Regions from separate parts of the Pseudoalteromonas sp. SR41-7 genome, predicted to be linked through region 2. Evidence: predicted binding sites of a transcription regulator. Region 2 holds the regulator's gene; each other region holds the start of a gene.
The links. Region 2 encodes LexA, which represses DNA repair genes until DNA is damaged. Its sites were predicted from a motif close to TACTGTATNNNNATACAGTA; they were not measured.

Region 1 (6,520 bases), on a different contig from region 2:
GTTAATCTCACCTTTAGCTAAATCTTTCATTTCGCTAAGCAGGTCGCCCATTGCTAAACGCCCTTCTGCATCGGTATTACCAATACGTACACGAACACCTTCACGGCTAGTAATAATTTCATCTGGCACAAAACAATCTGAGCCAATAGAGTTACGAACAACAGCTAAGTACGAGACCACTTTAACGCCTTTAGGCTGATAATCAGCAACGGCTTTCATAAAGCCCGCAACAGAAGCTGCGCCGCCTTTATCACGGCTCATGCCTGCCATATGGCCGCCTACTTTTAAATCTGCACCGCCTGTATCGTATACAAGGCCCTTACCTACAAACATAAGTGTGCGAGTAATTTCGCCCTCTGGTACATATTCAAGCTTAACAACACGTGGGTGATGGCGCTCAACTGCATACGATGCGCGAGCAACTGTACTTAGCATTGGGTAGTGTTTATCAATAGCTGCAATATCATCAATTACGTCAACTGCAATGTTTGAGCCTTTAAACAATTCAACGCAGTAATCAGCAAAACGTGGGGGAGCCATACGCTCAGGTTCAGTGCCACACAGGTCACGCGCTGCATATTGGCCTGCTGCAATTGCATTAACAGCTTTAATAGTTTGCTCGCTTGCGCCAACTAAACCAATCTGTGTAATAGGTTCAATGCTTTCACCGTGATATTCACGCGCTTCTAATGGCTGCCATAAGGCTTGGCAAGCGCCTAAATAAGCAACTTCTAAAGCATGCTGATAACGGCTATCGCCATTTAAATTTGTTAAAAATAATGCAGGGTTAACACTGCCCGACGCTTTTGCTTCGTTAATTGCTAATTTAGCAGCATCAAAATAACGACGCACGTCGTCGTAATCTCTATTTAACGGACCGGTTGGCGCAAGTACAACGCGCTTGTTTTCAATTACTAATAAAGTAACTTGCTTACCGATGCGAGAATCTACGTTTGCTTGAGCTAAAATAGCATCACGTAATGAGTTATTTGGTAACTGAGAAAAGTCATTACTAATAATAATAAGCGCATCATGAGATGTGCATTCAAGGCTTGCACTAACCGCTTGAGGGTATGCCATAAATAAGGTCCTGTTAGAAAACATAAGCCCCTATTATCGTCGATTTAAATATTGAAGACCAGTAAGGAGCGATGAGCTAATCACATAACCTATCAATAAATGGCAACTTGGAGTTACAGGCTTTACAGCTTAATCGAGAATACTAAGTTGGAAGTTTTGCTCTGGCTCGTTTTTAATGCCAACGCCTATGCCAAGTAATCTTACAGGCTGTTGTAGCCCACGCTGGTAGGCCTTAGTAAGTAGTTGAACAAATATTTCTGTATTTAGCTCGTGGTATACCTGATCGGCAGAGGTCACTACAAAATTTGCAAACTTCACCTTAACACTCAATTTATTAATACGGTTTCGTAACTGCTGTTTATTAAGCCTTAAAACTAATTCGTCTAACAATCTTGGCAGCTCATCTAAGCACTCTTGCAAACTTGTTTTGTTGTACTCGTAGGTATGTTCAACACTCAGCGATTTTCTTATACGATCTGTGGATACTTTACCAACATACTCACCTGCACATTTTTGATAAAGCGACACACCAAAATTACCCACATGTTGCTGCATCCAGTTAACGCCTTTTTCACGTACATCCATGCCGGTATATAAGCCTTTTAAATTTAGCTTTTCGAGCGTTACTTTGCCCACTCCTGGAATTTTCCCAAGCGGTAATTGCGCTAAAAAGTCATCAACCTCATCAGGCAAAACGACAAATTGACCATTCGGTTTGTTTTCGTCACTGGCTATTTTGGCAATAAATTTAATCGGTGCAATACCTGCTGATGCAGTGAGCCCTGTAGCATTGTAAATATCGGCTCTTATTTGCTGTGCAATAAGTGTGGCACTGCCTTTACAAGCGGTGCTGTCTGTTACATCTAGATAGGCTTCGTCTAAAGAAAGGGGTTCAATTAAGTCTGTATAGCGGCTAAATACTTCACGTATTTGGTTTGAAGCTTCTTTGTATACAGCCATGCGCCCTGGGACAATAACTAAATCGGGGCATAATTGTTTAGCATGATAGTTCGACATAGCCGATCGTACGCCATACTCTCTAGCTATATAGTTAGCGGTTGAGAGCACGCCTCGTCGGCTATTGCCTCCAATAGCAAGCGGTACACATGCAAGTTTTGGATTATCTCGCATCTCTACTGCTGCATAAAAGCAATCCATGTCTATGTGAATAAACTTCTTCATCACCACAATAATAACTGGTTATTTATACAGTCATTATTATAGAATAAAATGTGATATGCAAGCCTAGGGCCTGTTTATCTTTCGAGGTTAAATTTGCAGCAGTATGTTTGGTATTTAGGCAAGGCAGAGCCTATGTAGTGTGGTTATTCCCCATAAATAGGCGATAACGTAGCACAAATGCCAAACATATGCTGCCCGAAGGGTTCTGCCTAGGGGCAATTTACTCTTTGTTGCCTACATGGATGTAGGTAAGGGGCGTGAGCAGGACGCGGAAGCTTTGCTCGGTTTTTACTTAGCCCACTAGGTCACAAACCTCGCGCCGCGATTAAATAGCCCCTAGATTGAACAAATTTTAATCCTGAAAGGTCAACAGGCCCTAGTTAACGATTAAAAAAAGTGTTTATTGTCCTCCGATCTCTTATAACCTCGTAGCCAATACATAACCTCAAATAAAAATCCTGCCAACATTAAAATGATAGCGCCAGATTCATTCCCCATCGCGTAACAGGTAAAAGAGGCTATAAAAACCAAACAAGCTAAGGACCAATTAATTATATTCTGCATATTATTACCTTTGTGTGTTTTTGTGTGTCTGTGTAATTTAACTGTAGACCTAAAATTAAACAGGTACAATCATCTTATAAAAAAAACATGCCATTAATTACCTTGAGCTCGTAACACCATGTTGATAATCTAAGTACTTTAAAATCAAGGGCCAATAAATAATGCAAACGTTTAAAGATCAGCACCCTATTCATACCGATATCACCGTAGCATGGGCTGATATGGATGCGCTACAACACGTAAATAATGTAGTGTATTTACGTTACTTTGAAATAGCCCGAATCGACTTTTTAAATAAAATAAATCTGTTCGACACAATAAGCCCAAACGGTGTGGGCCCAGTAATAAGCGAAAATAACGTTCGCTATAAACGCCCAGTAACTTTTCCCGACACACTCACTGTAGGCGTTACAATTACAGATCTTAAAACAGATCGCTTTACCATGAACTACACAGTTTACAGCCATGCACAAAAAGCAATAACGACTACGGGTGCATCTAAAGTTGTAATGTTTGATTTTACTACAGGGCAAAAAGCCCCAATCTCCGAGCCTCTTTTATCGGCTTTAATCAGCCATGCTCAAAACTAATTTAGTTAAGGAATTTTTATGCAATACAACCCACTAGGTAGCAGTGGCGTAAACGTATCTCGAGTGTGCCTAGGGAGTATGACTTGGGGTAAACAAAATACTCAAAGCGACGCTGATGAACAAATAGCCTACGCGCTAGAGCAAGGCGTAAACTTTATTGATACAGCCGAAATGTATGCTGTACCTCCTTCGCCAGAGACCTATGGTAAAACCGAGGAAATTATTGGCAATTGGCTATCGCGTAATCAGCAAAAGCGCAGCGATGTGGTACTAGCTACAAAAATTGCAGGCAATGGATTATCGTGGGTACGTGATGGCGGCAATATTACTCGCCAAACAGTAATAGAAGCCGTGGATGATTCACTTAAGCGACTTCAAACAGACTACATTGATTTATATCAACTACATTGGCCAAACCGCTCTACCCCTCACTTTGGCAGACAATGGCCCGGCACTCTTAAATTTACCGACGTAAATACACAAGAGCAGCAAGCTAGTATGCTTGATATTCTAGAAGGCCTTAATGAATGTGTTAAAGCAGGTAAAATTAAGCACTGCGGTTTATCTGACGATACGCCATGGGGTATAAGCCAGTTTTTAAGTTTGGCCAAAGAGCATAACTTACCGCGTATGGTATCTATTCAAAATGAGTTTAGCTTAGCGCACGCTAAAGACTGGCCGTATTTAATAGAACAATGTGTACACGAAGATATTGCCTACTTACCGTGGTCGCCTTTAGCAGCCGGTTTATTAACGGGTAAATACCTAAACGGTGCTCGTCCAGAAGGTTCTCGTTGGAGCTTCATGCAGCGTAACGGTATTTTTAGAGATACACCCAATGCAGATCAAGCCACTAAGCAGTATGTTGAGCTCGCTCATGCAAACAATATTACTCCAGCACAACTAGCCTTAGCATGGTGTAACCAAGTAGATGGCGTAACTTCTTCAATTATTGGGGCAACATCTATAGCTCAACTAAAGGAAGATATAGACGCATTTAGCATAACGCTAAACGACGAAATTCTTAGTGAGATTAACACCATATTTAGAAACCATCCGATGCCTTATTAAGCATGTATGAGTTAAAAGCAGCCTTGAATGAGGTTGCTTTTAAACTAAAATATTTGACCCTACTACAACCAACACTATACTTTAATTAAGTTTTCTTAATTCAACGAACACTTATCAATGCTGAAAAACGGATACTATGCATTTTGCTTATTAATTGTATTCAACGCGCACGCCGTTGAGCAAAAAGTACAACCTCTAGATGAGATTATTTGGCTGCAAAGTTACACGCCCCCTTTTCATATAGCTAAAAGTGAAAGCGCACCACAAGGCGGTATTTGCGACAACCTAACCGAGCAACTCATTAGAACCATAACTGATGTAAAACATACTCGCTTAATTGTTCCTCAGCAGCGTATAAATAAATATTTAAATGAAGGGAAAAATGTATGTTTTCCATGTGTTATTTATAAAAAAAATAATAACCAACAACTTAACTACTCAAATCCAACAACGGTATATCCCCCATTTTCAATTATCACGACTAAAGATCTAAAGCCGCAATTAGAAGAAAAGCACGGCTCGCCTATTCACCTTATTAATTTATTAACCGACCCGCAATATGTATACGGGCAAGCGGCTGCACGTAAATTTACAACTAAAATTAATACAATTATTGAAAATACAAAACGAGATAAAGAGTCTTCGTTAAGTTGGAGTAGCGAAAATGAAAGTCAGGCTGTTATAGCACGCTTGAGTCACGGCTTTTTAGACTACTCAATTGATTACCCGTTTATGGCTGATTACTTTAATAAACAAGGGGAGTATACGAATATAGAAAGTGTGCCAATTGCAGAAAATGACATTCAATTTATAAGAGGAGCAATAGGCTGTGCGGCTAAAGCACCTAATAATTTTGCAGAGCAAGCCCTTAAAAAAATTAACCGCGCATTAAAAAATAATGTACTTCAATCGCCTGAGTATCAACAAAGTCAGCATAATTGGCTTAAAACCACCTTTACTGACTTTGATAAACACTACCAACAGCAAGTCATTAATTTTTACTTACTTGCCACTGATGCTCAAGCAAACACTGATCATTAGCATAAAGCGCCACTGCAAAAATACTTTTAGCTGTTACCTCACCTACGCCCGACGGTGTACCTGTCATTATTACATCACCGTCTTCTAAGCTCATAAATTCACTAATTTCTTGTAAAATTGAGTCAGGGTTGTGCAGCATAAAATGAGTATCACCTCGCTGAATCACTTCATTATTAATTTTAAGTTCAAAGGTAAAGTGCTTCATTGCATCAGTTAGCGCTACAAAATCAGTTAAAATTACAGAGCCGTCGAACGCTTTAGCGCGCTCCCATGGAAGCCCTTTATTTTTTAATTTACTTTGCGCAGTACGCTTAGTTAAATCAAGGCCGAGTCCAACACCTACAAATTTTTTATCTTTAACTACAAAACATAGCTCGGTTTCATAATGCAGCGTATCGCCGTTGTGAGCTGCAAATAACGTATTAGTAATTGCGCTATTTGGCTTATTAAATAAAACCATTTGATCTGGCGTTTCGTTATTTAGCTCTGCAATGTGTGCGGTATAATTACGACCAACACACACTACTTTTGATGGTGTTAATTCTTCAGATACTAACTTTATTGAATGCATATAAATAATGTCTCAGTTATTGGACCTGTTGACCTTTCAGGATTAAAATTTGTTCAATCTAGGGGCTATTTAATCGCGGCGCGAGATTTGTAACCTAGTGGGCTCGATAACTGCTCCTGCGTTATTCTACTGACTTACATCCCTGTAAGAATAAGTAAAAACCGAGCAACAAAAAGTAAATAGCCCCTGGACAGAACCCTTCGGGCAGCGCATATTTGGCATTTGTGCTACGTTATCGCCTATTTATGGGGAATAACCACACTACATAGACTCAGCCTTGCCTAAATACCAAATAAACTGCTGCAAATTTAACCTCGAAAGATAAACAGGCCCTAGCTAATAAGCGTTTCAAGTAAGCTCAAATTAATAGGTTTAAGTAAAACTCGGTCAATATTTAAATCTTTTATTTCTCTTGGATCTG
Region 2 (6,520 bases):
GCATGCATGTACTCCTCAACTTGCAGCCCTAAAAAGCAAACACCCAGTAAAATAGTAGCGCCTAAAAAAACCTTAAGTGGAGTACGTTTATTGTTTTCCATCGCTACGTGGGCAAAATGTAAAGTAACTGAGGAAGTAAGCAGTATTAAGGTATTTATAAGTGGTAAGCCTTGCCAGCCCATAGCCTGAGTAGTTTCGCCAGCAGGTGTTGAAACTAGCGGCCAAACAGCTTCAAAAGTTGGCCATAAAACCTCGTTAGTCATTGCATTATTGCCTGCACCTCCAAGCCAAGGTACCGACAATACCCGTGCATAAAAAAGCGCACCAAAAAAGGCCATAAAAAACATAACTTCAGAAAAAATAAACCAGCTCATACCTTGTCTAAAAGAGCGATCCATTTGTGCTGAGTACAAACCTTGGTCTGACTCACTAATTACATTTTTAAACCAGCTAAACAACATATACACAAGCACAGCAATACCGGCATAAAGCAGATAAACCCCGCTACCACCTTCTTTACCTACACTCATAACAGTCAAGCCTGCCCCTACTGCAATAAAAAACAATGCAACTGCACCTACAATAGGCCACGGGCTTTGCTCAGGTACGTAATAATGCTCATATTCTTGATTCATTTTATTTACTCCTAGTTTCACACTAGTTTAAAAAGCTAGTTATTACTTGCCACCAGCTGTTCACTAATATCAAATACGGTATAAGATAAAGTTAATTCTTCAATGTCGCTTGGCAATGCGGTATCAACATAAAAAAGTAATTTAAATTCAAGCTCTTCCCCTGCTTTTAGAGGTTGCTGATCAAAGCAAAAACAAGCTATTTTATGTAAATACTTTGCCGCTTTACCTGGCGAGACTGATGGTACAGCCTGCATTACTTTATCTAGATTGCTGTTATTTTTAGCACTAAACATTACTTCACGCATTGCACCGGGTTTTACCACTACACTGTATTCTTTTGATTTAACTTTAAACGGTGCACCACTTTGTGCGTGAGTAGTAAAGCTAACGCCAACTTCTCGGTTTTGTACTATTTGTGTACTTTGCTCTGCTTGCTCAAGCGAAGGCTTTCCATTAAGCCCTGTTACATCACAAAACACGTCATACAAAGGTACTAAAGCAAAGGCAAAGGCAAACATGCCTATGCAAATAAGTACCAAACGTTTGAGTAGCGGTGCATGTGTCATTACTTAATAACCGGCGGCGTAGAAAAAGTATGATATGGCGCTGGAGAGTCAACTTCCCACTCAAGGCCTTCTGCCCCTTCCCATACTTTTGCAGGCACTTTATCACCGCCACGCGCGCATTTAATTACCACAGCTACAAACAACAATTGCGATAAACCAAAGGCAAACCCACCAATACTTATGATTGCGTTAAAGTCGGCAAATTGAAGAGCGTAATCGGGAATTCGACGCGGCATACCAGCAAGCCCTACAAAATGCATAGGAAAAAACAGTACGTTCACGCTCACCAGCGATAGCCAAAAATGCCATTTAGCCAATGTGATATTAAACATATTGCCCGTCCACTTGGGCAGCCAGTAATAAGCCCCCGCCATTATCGAAAATACAGCCCCTGTTACTAATACATAATGAAAGTGCGCCACTACAAAATAAGTATCGTGATATTGAAAATCAGCAGGTGTAATTGCCAGCATCAATCCCGAAAAACCACCCAAGGTAAACAGCACAATAAACGCAATACTAAAAAGCATTGGCACTTCAAAAGTTATTGAGCCTTTCCACATTGTGGCAACCCAATTAAATACTTTTACTCCTGTAGGTACCGATATAAGCATGGTCGCGTACATAAAAAACAACTCGCCAGCGACCGGCATCCCAGTGGTAAACATATGATGAGCCCATACAATAAAGCTCAATAGTGCTATGGAGGATGTGGCGTATACCATTGAGGCATAGCCAAAAAGTTTTTTACGAGAAAAGGTAGGTACTATTGTAGATATAATGCCAAAGGCAGGAAGAATCATTATGTATACTTCGGGGTGACCAAAAAACCAAAAAATGTGTTGGAACATCACCGGGTCGCCACCGCCTGCGGCATCAAAAAAGCTGGTCGCAAAATACTTATCGGTAAGTACCATAGTGACAGCCCCTGCAAGCACTGGCATTACGGCTATTAATAAAAAGGCAGTAATTAACCACGTCCATACAAATAAGGGCAACTTCATCCATGTCATGCCTGGGGCACGTAAGTTCACTATGGTTACAATCACATTGATTGCGCCCATTATTGAGCTAATTCCCATAATATGTACGGCAAATACAAACAATGCAGTATTATCATTACTGTATGTTGTGGACAGTGGTGCATAAAAAGTCCAACCAAATGCAGGACCCCCACCAGGCATAAATAACGATGCCAATAGGATTAAAAACGCAAACGGTAAAATCCAAAAGCTCCAGTTATTCATTCTTGGCAATGCCATATCTGGCGCGCCAATCATGAGTGGTATCATCCAGTTAGCAAGGCCTGTAAAGGCGGGCATAACCGCACCAAACACCATAATTAAACCATGCACTGTGGTCATTTGATTAAAAAAGTGAGGGTCGACCAACTGTAAACCTGGTTGAAATAATTCAGCCCTGATCACCATGGCCATTGCGCCACCAATTAAGAACATGGTCAGCGAAAAAATTAAATATAAACTACCTATATCTTTATGATTAGTTGTGTAAAGCCAGCGTTTAAAACCTTTAGCTGGGTGATGAGCATGATGAGCTTCATTGGCGTTAGGTTGTTCTACTATGCTACTCATTAGTTCGCCTCCACTTTGGCATCAAGTGCTGTCTGTATTTGACTCGGTTGAATAACATCACCCGTATCATTACCCCACGCATTACGTTTATAAGTAATAACCGCAGCTAATTGCTTTATAGATAACTGCTTGGCAAAAGCTTGCATTGCCGTACCGGGTCGTCCATGGATAACTACATCAATGTGATCTTTTATATCGCCAAGCACTATCGGGCTGCCTTTAAGTGCAGGAAATACGCCCGGTAACCCCATGCCAGTAGGTTGATGACATGCAGCACAATTAGCCATATATACTTGTTCGCCTAAAGTCATTAACTCTTCTTTTGGGAGGGTTTTATCAAGTAATGCAGCATCTGCTAATGCTGCTTTTTGTTTAGCCTGCTTTGCATCTGTAAGCCATGTTTTAAAATCAGCCTCAGATTTAGCGACCACCACAACGGGCATAAAGCCATGGTCTTTACCACACAACTCAGCACATTGGCCTCGGTAAGTACCTTCTTCGTTTATGTTCGTCCATGTTTCGTTTATAAAGCCGGGGTTCGCATCTTTTTTAACTGCAAAATCAGGTACCCACCAAGAGTGAATAACATCGTCAGAAGTCATTAAAAATCGTACTTTTTGATTTATTGGCAGTACAAGAGGCTTATCAACCTCAAGTAAGTAGTTAGGATTTTTATCTGCAAGATTCGCGATTTCATCTTGCGGGGTAGATAAAATAGAGTAGAACTCTACATCTTCACCCATATATTCATAATGCCATTTCCATTGCGAACCCGTAATTTTAATAGTGAGATCAGCTTTGCTGGCATCTTCCATTGCAATTAGGGTTTTAGTGGCTGGTACTGCCATAGCAATTAAAATAACAAACGGAATTGCAGTCCAAAGTATTTCTACTTTAGTGCTTTCGTGAAATTGGGCAGGTACAGCCCCTTTAGATTTACGGTGATGAATAAGTGCCCAAAACATAATTGCGAACACTATCACCCCAATCACACAACATATTATAAATATGGTCATGTGCAGCTGATATACATTATTGCTTATATCGGTTACGCCTTTGCGCATATTGTATTGGCTGTTAGCCAAAACTGGGTGCGAAAAAACACATAATATAAGCCACAAGGTAGAGGTCAGTTTACCCATGTGACGGCTCCTTTGATGCTATTGCGAATGCAAAGCGAAGAGGCATACGGCTTAAACGCCAATTCGTTATTTTTATTTTTTTAGCCAATCTTATTTAATATTGATTGGTTTTGCTGCGCCAACAACGAGTTTGTGTATATTGTGTGTTCTCAAAACTAAAAAGCTGTGAGTTATTATTAGCTCAGCACATTAACAATTAGCTAAAAAACGAACAACAAGCAAGTTTTAGTATAAAAAACAATCAGGTGATATTGAATAATTAATAAAAATCGGTAATCAACTGGGCAACAGGAAGTTCAAAATATGAGCAAAACAAAGGGTTTAACGCATTCGGAGGGGGAAATATAAGTGCAAAAAAGTTTACAGCTTAAATAGTCAGTGGGCTGTTTACGCCCTATTTTTTAGTACAAATTTTAAAACAAAAATGCGTACTAATTAGTACGCATTTATAAAACTGCTTGTTTAAAAGCTATTTTTAAAGTCACATCCAATCAGCGTTTCTTATAACGCCAACGGCTAAGCCTTCAATATTAAAAGACTCATTCTCAAGATCTACTTCAATAGAGTCAAAATCGTCGTTTTCAGCATGAAGTAATACTTTACGACCCGCTTTCTCAAGACGTTTTACAGTTACGTCTTCGTCTAGGCGAGCAACAACAACTTGTCCATTTTCAGCGGTTTGAGTACGATGTACAGCAAGTAAATCACCATCCATAATACCAATATCTTTCATGCTCATACCGTTAACGCGTAGTAAAAAATCTGCAGCCGGTTTAAACATTAATGGATCGATTTTGCAGTGACTTTCAACGTGCTCTTGCGCCAAAATAGGTGAACCAGCAGCAACACGCCCTATAAGCGGTAAACCTAATTGTTCTGGCTCTTCTTCTTCAATTAATTGAATACCACGGCTTGCACCTGGTTTCATTTTAATTGCGCCTTTTTTAGCAAGTGCTTTTAAATGTTCTTCAGCAGCATTGGCACTTTTAAAACCTAATGTTTGCGCTATTTCAGCACGTGTAGGAGGCATACCAGTGTCTTTAATAAAAACTTTAATTAGTTCGAGTATTTGAGCTTGGCGGTTCGTTAATGGTCGCATACAACTGGTTTTCCATACAGTACATTTAACTGTGAGTATATACAGTTAAATAAAAATCGCAAATTTAAATTAAGCCTTAAAATAGCTAAAGTAATTTCACTTGTGTACATTTTAGGGATATAACTAAAGCTAAGTTTATAAATGATTAAAAATGCAAAGGAGACATTATGAGTATTTGGTACCAGCCCATCACCTTAGAGCTGTGCAAGCAGTTAGAACAAGGCATTAATGGCCAAGGAACATTAATGAAAACTATGGGGATAGAAGTCACAGAAATTGGCGATGATTATTTGGTTGCCACAATGCCGGCAATTCCTGAGCATCATAACCCAATGGGGATGGTTCACGGCGGTGCTAACGTTGTACTTGCCGAAACAGTTGCCAGCTATGCCGCTAACTTTGTTGTCGATTTTACTAAATTTTACTGTGTAGGACAGGAGATTAGCGCAAGTCATTTAAAAGCATCTCGCAACGGCACTTTAACAGCAACGGCAAGAGCGTTTCATATTGGCAAACGTAGTTCAGTGTGGGAAATAAAAATTACAAATAGCCGCAATGAGCTGTGCTGCGTATCAAAAATGACCGCAGCAGTCGTAGAGCGAAGATAGTTACTTTTCGATTGGGTAAATGGTAATTTCCATACCCGCACCAATCGCAGATATACGCAATAATGTATCTGCATCTAAGGCTTGATTAAAGCACTTAGGAGAAGTCCCTGATTCAAAACCAATATCAAACGTTCTACGTGAACAGCTTAACCATTGCTTTAGCGCGTTACGCGAACACGATTCAATAAGCTCACATATATGGTTTATGGCTTTATCAGGTGTGCTCACCTCACCTGTAGCTTCAATACGCGCTAGTTGACGGTATTCGTCTTTGTCATAATGTAAAATCGTCGCGACTTTTTTCAAGTCCGCCACTAGCAAACTAATATCTTGCTTTGATTCAAGCTCAAGATCTACATTTAAAAATTGAATTTCCGACATCGTTTCGTATTTATCCTCTAATAATTTCATTGCAAACTTTAACGCAGTTTTACCGTTATACCAAATCAACTATGCCCTAATAACCACTTTATATGGATATTTCGCAGCTTTTAAGTATTTTTTAGCATTTAAAGCTAGCTGGATATCAAACATCCAGCTCAATTAAACAGATAAGTCATGTTAGGAATTTAAGTGTAATCTTTTTTATTTTTAAATGATTACAGTAAGCTATAGTTTAAACTGCGACAAAATGTCGCAGTAACTTATCCCATTAATGTAATAAACTAGCCTCTAAAAATAATAAGACTAAAACATGAATAAAAAAATATTTAAACATGCTCGCAAGTTACATAAATGGTTAGGATATTTATTAGCACTACAAATTTTAGCATGGTTACTAGGTGGTTTAATTATGAGTGCAATCCCTCTTGATAAAGTTCATGGGGAGCATCTTGCAACACGTACTCTTAATAACCCATTTACGCAGGCTGATTATG
Region 3 (6,520 bases), on a different contig from region 2:
TGTATCTAGTCCATTTCAAGCTGACAACGGTATTGCTATGAATAGGCAACAAAAAACGTTAAAAAAACAGCTTTAGTTAGCATTTCCCTTTGCCTCAGTATTTTATTTAAACTTTTAAACAAACTCGCTAACTATAAATATGCGTAAATATATACATGAAACGTCATAAAATGCGCCGTTTATTCAAAATAAGAGCATAAACACTCAAAACCTATAAGCCTCACCTCCACGTAATAGTAAAACTAATACCGAGCTATAACGAAATAAATTACTTAAGTTATAAATTTCATAAACTTATAAATTTAACGATTAATTAACGCACAAGATTCAAACAACAATAAAATTCACTAAATTAGTTTTTCTAATCTGAAAACACAAATTTTCTAGTTTGAACAAAAAAGTAAACTTACGTATTATTCCCCCATACCGAGCTAGCGCACTGAATGAGATAGTTTCATTAAGCCAAGTTCTTAGTAATAGGATATTTTATCGTATTACATTGTTTTACTCTTTCTGGATAAAACCAAATTTAGTAAAACGTAGTTCCCCTGGATTACTTCCTTCAACTTGTTGTTTGCCCGCATTTTTTGCGGGCTTTTTTTTGCCTGCAATTTAGTGCGCTACATATTTTATTTATAAACTAATAATTGCCCTACCTAATTTACAATAAGTAATTCGCTTACTAGTTTGAATGGTACGCAGGATAGCCTCGCGAGTCTTAACGCCCTGTGAATTAACAGTTAACTATAAAGCGTATTAGTATTTTGAAATAACATTTGCAACAGTGTGTTGAGGTTTTGAGTATAATAATTTGAAACAAAGGGATACTGAGACAATTACCTGCTGCGCAATAAACCACAGCAAGTAAAGTATATAGGCTAGTCTTTTTTAGGAAGTAAACCAAAGTGATGATATGCACTATCAGAGACTATGCGCCCACGTGGTGTTCGCTGAATAAATCCTTGCTGGATTAAAAATGGCTCTATTACATCTTCTATTGTTTCACGCTCTTCACCAATAGCAGCCGCTACATTGTCGAGCCCGACAGGGCCGCCCATAAATTTTTCGATTATGGCGAGTAAATATTTGCGGTCCATATAATCAAAACCACTTTTATCTACGTCAATCATATCAAGGGCTTGCTTAGCTACATCGGCGTTTACTGTACCGTCAGATTTTACTTGAGTGTAATCGCGTACACGGCGTAATAAGCGGTTTGCAATACGTGGTGTGCCGCGTGAGCGCTGGGCAATTTCGGTAGCGCCATCGTCACACATTTCTAAACCAAGATAATGTGCAGAGCGCCCTACTATGTGCGACAAATCTTCTACAGAATAAAACTCTAATCGCTGCACAATTCCAAAACGGTCACGCAGTGGCGATGTAAGCGAGCCTGCTCGAGTGGTTGCACCAATAAGTGTAAATGCAGGTAAGTCTAATTTAATAGAACGCGCAGCTGGGCCTTCGCCAATCATTATATCAAGCTGGTAGTCTTCCATTGCGGGATACAGTATTTCTTCAACTTGCGGGCTTAGCCTGTGTATTTCATCAATAAACAGTACGTCGCCCTCTTCTAAATTAGTAAGTAGAGCAGCTAAATCGCCTGCTTTTTCAAGTACAGGGCCTGATGTTGTTTTAATACTTACGTGTAACTCATTGGCTACAATATTTGCAAGCGTGGTTTTACCAAGCCCAGGTGGGCCAAATATTAATAAATGATCGAGCGCTTCACCACGGGTTCGGGCAGCTTCAATAAAAATTTCCATTTGCTGCTTAACATGAGGCTGGCCTCTGTAGTCGGCTAAAAGTTTTGGTCTTATTGCACGATCTATAGAGTCTTCATTTGTTTTTTCAGTCGCATCAATTAAGCGATCCGCTTCAATCATGGGTTACTCACAACATAGATTTTAAAGATTCTCTAATAAGAACCTCAGTAGACATATCGGGTTTACTTATCGATTTTACTGCTTTTTGAGCTTGTGGCAATTTATAACCTAATGCAAGCAGTGCCGATACGGCATCATCCGCTGCATTATTAGCAATTGTCGCATCGCTCATTGGCTCTATTACTGCGCTGTCGCTAAATGGCGTAAATAAATCATTACCCCAATCTTTTAATCTGTCTTTCATTTCGAGTACTAAACGCTCGGCTGTTTTTTTACCGACACCCGGTAATTTAACTAGCGATGTTGAGTCTTCGTTATTTACACAGCTTACAAATTGCTTTGCCGACATGCCCGATAAAATAGCTAAGCCAAGTTTTGGCCCAACGCCATTTGCTTTTAATAGCTCTCTAAACAAGGCGCGTTCAACTTTATTATTAAAACCAAATAATAATTGAGCATCTTCACGCACTACAAAGTGGGTGTAAACAATCGCGTTTTCACCAATTTTTGGTAAATCGTAAAAACAGGTCATTGGCATTTGTACTTCGTAACCGACACCACTTACTTCGAGTAATATTTCTGGTGGCTGTTTTTCGACTAAAATACCATTTAAGCGGCCTATCATAGTTATTTCCTTAGACGTCCTCTAACGGTTTTGCTTGCGCTACCCGCTAGTTTAATTAAATTTTGTTCTGAGTGGGCGTGGCAAATCGCAATAGCGAGTGCATCTGCTGCATCGGCCTGTGGCGTACCAGGTAGTTTTAAAATATTTTTTACCATGTGTTGCACTTGTGTTTTATCTGCGCCACCGTTGCCTACTACTGCTTGCTTAATTTGCCTAGCTGAGTATTCAAATACGGGTAAGTCGGCCATCGCAGCGCCAACTATCGCAGCGCCTCTAGCTTGGCCTAGTTTTAAAGCTGAATCGGGGTTGTGCGCCATAAATACTTTTTCAATGGCAAAGGTTTCTGGCGAAAACTGCTCAATAAGCTGTGTAATGCCTTGGTAGATCATTTTAAGCCTAACCGGAAAAGGATGATCGGCTAACTTAATACAGCCACTGCCTAAGTATGTAAATTTAGAACCTTGATGGGCAACAACACCATATCCGGTCAAACGTGAACCAGGATCGATCCCTAAAATGATGGCCAAACAGCGCTCCATTGTTATTATTTTTAAATTACGCTAATAATGCCAGAGCACTGTATAAATTACCAGTACAAAGAAAAACAAAAATGCCCACGTACTAGGTGGGCATTTACAGAGCATGTTAGTTTAAGCTTACCCTAGGGCACGCACTAATCCTTGGGTGTTTTGTTTAAGTGTTCGGGCAATCATTAAATAACCTAAACCTGCCACAAATACGCCGCCAGCTACCGGACCTATAATCCATATATGTGGGTGTAACTTACCTGCTAAATCAAACATTTGTTGCTGCACAATCAAAAGCGCTATATCACTAAAAAATGCAGCCACTAAACCAGCTAAACCGCCTAGTAATAAAAACTCATACAGGGTCGCGTTTTTAATTAATCGGCTTTTAGCGCCAAGCGTTCGCAGTATGACAATTTCTTGCATACGCTCACCTAAACTAGCTTGCACTTGTGATATAAGTACAAGCGCGCCACACAGCACAACAATTGCAAGTACAAAGCCAATGGCGAGCGATACTTGCGAAATAGTAGTTTGTATTTGCTTAACAAAGTTATCAATATCAATGGCTGTAATAGTAGGGTAAGTACGTAATAACTGGCTAAAGTCACGTTTTTGATCTGGATTTATACGTACCGACGAAATATACGTCGCGGGAAAATCTGCAAGTACATCAGGGCTTAAAATAATAAAAAAGTTAGGTTTAAGCGTGGCCCAATTTACTTTGCGCACACTGGTGATTTTAGCGTCGAACGACTGCGAACCAATTAAAAATGTAAGCGTATCGCCTATCTCAACATCTAAACGCTCAAGCATCGACTCCTCTACTGAAGCCTCAGCCATCGCATTGTCACCAAACCACGAGCCTTGTGTTACTTCATTTTGGTCAGGCACATCTTTAAGCCATGTAAGGTTTAGCTCGCGGCCAATACCTGCACGTGCTTCTTCGTCTTTTTTCTCGTTGTCTTGCAGCGATACAGAACGTGCTACCAACTCGCCGTTTACCGCATTTACGCGCCCACGAATAGTTGGATAAAACTCTGATACCTGAATATCTTTTTGAGCTAAATATTCATTAATTGGCTCAAGCTCATTTTGCGTAATATTAACCAAAAACGCATTAGGCGCGTCGCTTGGAAGTTGCGACTGCCAATCAGATATCATGTCGTTTTTAAGTACCACTAAAAACAGCAGTAATTTAATCGCTAACGAAAAACTAATTAACTGTACCGCGTTCACATTTGCACGCTTTTGGATAGATGCAATTGCAAGCGACCAACTATTACCTGGCTTTAATCCTAGCTTTCGACCACCACCAAATATTAATTTAGATACTAAAAACAGCACACCAATTAGCGCAAGTGTTGATATAAACAAAATAAGCGTTATTTTTATGTTGTTACTAAATAACCACATTAATAAAAACACAGTTAGCGCACTCATACCTAAATGCACACGACTTACAGCCAACTTGTCACCTAAGTTACGGCGCAGTACTCTAAGCGGTGGAATATCAAATAAATCAAATAACGGTTTAATAGAAAACATAACGGCACAAATTACGCCAGTGCTTATAGCTACCAGCCAAGGTTTAAAGCCACCTAAAGGCAGCTCTGTGCCCATACTTTTTGATAAGTAACTTGTTGCTATTTCTTGCAAGCCATAACCAATTAACAGCCCAATACTTACCGCCATTGCACATACAAGCAATAAATGGAGCATGTATATTTTGCGGATCATTGAACGGCTACCGCCTAGCGTTTTCATCATCGCTACTGGGTCGTATTGGCGTTCACAATAACGTTTTGCTGAAACAGCTATAGCCACTGCGGCTAAAATAATACCTAATAAGCCGGCTAGTAATAAAAAGCTCTCTGCGCGGTTTAAGCTGTTTGAAATGGGTGATTGGCGGTCTTTAACGCCATACCATTGTTGGTTTTCTTTCATTTGTGGTTTAAGCCACTCGTAAAAGCTATTTATATCGGCCTCACTACCTGCATAAAGTTGGCGATAATAAACACGACTACCCGGCTGCACAACTTCGGTTTTTGCCACATCGTCAATATTAATAAGCACACGACGGCTACTTGAAAATACATTAAATGGCGCGTCTGGCTCTTCTACAATAACTTTTGAAACATTAAATAATGCCGCGCCAAGCTCTACTTGCGCGCCTATATCAATATTTAAACTGTAAAATACCGACTCACTTAGCCACACATTACCCGGCGTTGGCCCGCTATTAGCAACTTTAGTTTCACCGGTTAGGGTATCTTTAACTTTTAACTGCCCTTTTAGCGGGTACGCATTAGATGCCGCTTTTACTGAGCTAAACTGCATTTCATCATCGGCAAACAACATAGTGTCGAAATACACCATTTGCGCCGTTTTTAAATTTTGGCTCTGTGCTTGAGTAATAAAAGCGGTGTCCAGAACATGGTCGCTTGCAAGTACACGGTCTGCTGCAATAAAAGCACTGCTTTTTTGCGCAATACTTTGCCCTATTCGCTCAGTAACCATAGACAATGTAAGAACGGTTAAAACAGCAAGGGCGATAGCTGCGCTTATAACCGTGAGCTCACCACGGCGAAATTCTCGCGAAAATAACTTAAGCGCTAACTTAACCCACATTAGCAACGTCCTCTACTTGGCTTTTTACCAGTAAACCCGCTTCTATTTGAATAATGTGCTCACATTTTTGTGCAAGCCCTTCATCGTGAGTTACCAAAATAAGCGTAGTACCGTGCTGAGTATTTAAATCAAATAATAAGGATTCAATCATTTTACCGTTTTTGCTGTCTAAATTAGCCGAAGGCTCATCAGCAAATAGTATTTTAGGTGTACCAATAAATGCTCGCGCAATAGCAACACGCTGCTGTTCACCGCCAGAGAGTTGCGACGGGTAATGATCAATTCGATGGCTCAAGCCTACTTTTTCAAGCAAAGCAATTGCTTGCTCTTTTGCATCACTTTCACCAGCGAGCTCTGCTGGTAGCATAACGTTTTCTAGTGCCGTTAAGCTTTGTACTAACATAAACGATTGAAACACAAATCCAATTTTAGCCGCGCGCAGTGCAGCACGCTCTTCTTCATCTAAATTGTGTAATGGCTCGCCATCTAAAAATATTTCGCCGCTGCTGGCGGTATCCAGCCCTGCTAATAAACTGAGTAACGTTGATTTACCAGAGCCAGACGTGCCAACAATAGCAACAGACTCACCATGCTTGACATTAAAGCTGATGTCGCTGAGGATGGGCAGCTCACCTTCAAAGGTAGAAACTATTTTAGACAAACCATTAACCTGAATTATATTTAATTGAGAAAGCGCTGACATATGACTCATTCAATCCTTCGTTTAGTATTCATTTTATTTTTAGTTATCAAACCGCTGAGCGCAGCAGCCGACAACACGATTTTAATACTCGGTGACAGTTTAAGCGCAGCCTACGGACTTCAACAAGAAGAAGGCTGGGTAAAATTGT

Region 1: the regulator LexA is predicted to act here: its motif matches at 2,275-2,294, upstream of dinB (DNA polymerase IV).
Region 3: the regulator LexA is predicted to act here: its motif matches at 3,087-3,106, upstream of ruvC (crossover junction endodeoxyribonuclease RuvC).

The regions. Positions count from the first base shown of each region.
Region 1 covers NZ_JACJEF010000001.1:324,212-330,731, forward strand. Annotated here, with positions in the region: gene H5092_RS01460 (leucyl aminopeptidase family protein) at 1-1,080, opposite strand, end outside; gene dinB (DNA polymerase IV) at 1,210-2,262, opposite strand; gene H5092_RS01470 (thioesterase family protein) at 2,988-3,416, shown strand; gene H5092_RS01475 (aldo/keto reductase) at 3,435-4,487, shown strand; gene H5092_RS01480 (ABC transporter substrate-binding protein) at 4,605-5,528, shown strand; gene H5092_RS01485 (fumarylacetoacetate hydrolase family protein) at 5,479-6,099, opposite strand; gene H5092_RS01490 (hybrid sensor histidine kinase/response regulator) at 6,432-6,520, opposite strand, start outside.
Region 2 covers NZ_JACJEF010000019.1:12,745-19,264, reverse strand. Annotated here, with positions in the region: gene H5092_RS18510 (cytochrome c oxidase subunit 3) at 1-635, opposite strand, end outside; gene H5092_RS18505 (cytochrome c oxidase assembly protein) at 671-1,201, opposite strand; gene ctaD (cytochrome c oxidase subunit I) at 1,201-2,793, opposite strand; gene coxB (cytochrome c oxidase subunit II) at 2,793-3,935, opposite strand; gene lexA (transcriptional repressor LexA) at 4,417-5,034, opposite strand; gene H5092_RS18485 (PaaI family thioesterase) at 5,202-5,642, shown strand; gene H5092_RS18480 (hypothetical protein) at 5,643-6,023, opposite strand; gene H5092_RS18475 (hypothetical protein) at 6,337-6,520, shown strand, end outside.
Region 3 covers NZ_JACJEF010000017.1:88,710-95,229, reverse strand. Annotated here, with positions in the region: gene ruvB (Holliday junction branch migration DNA helicase RuvB) at 879-1,886, opposite strand; gene ruvA (Holliday junction branch migration protein RuvA) at 1,894-2,511, opposite strand; gene ruvC (crossover junction endodeoxyribonuclease RuvC) at 2,514-3,038, opposite strand; gene H5092_RS17960 (ABC transporter permease) at 3,168-5,669, opposite strand; gene H5092_RS17955 (ABC transporter ATP-binding protein) at 5,659-6,372, opposite strand; gene H5092_RS17950 (arylesterase) at 6,373-6,520, shown strand, end outside.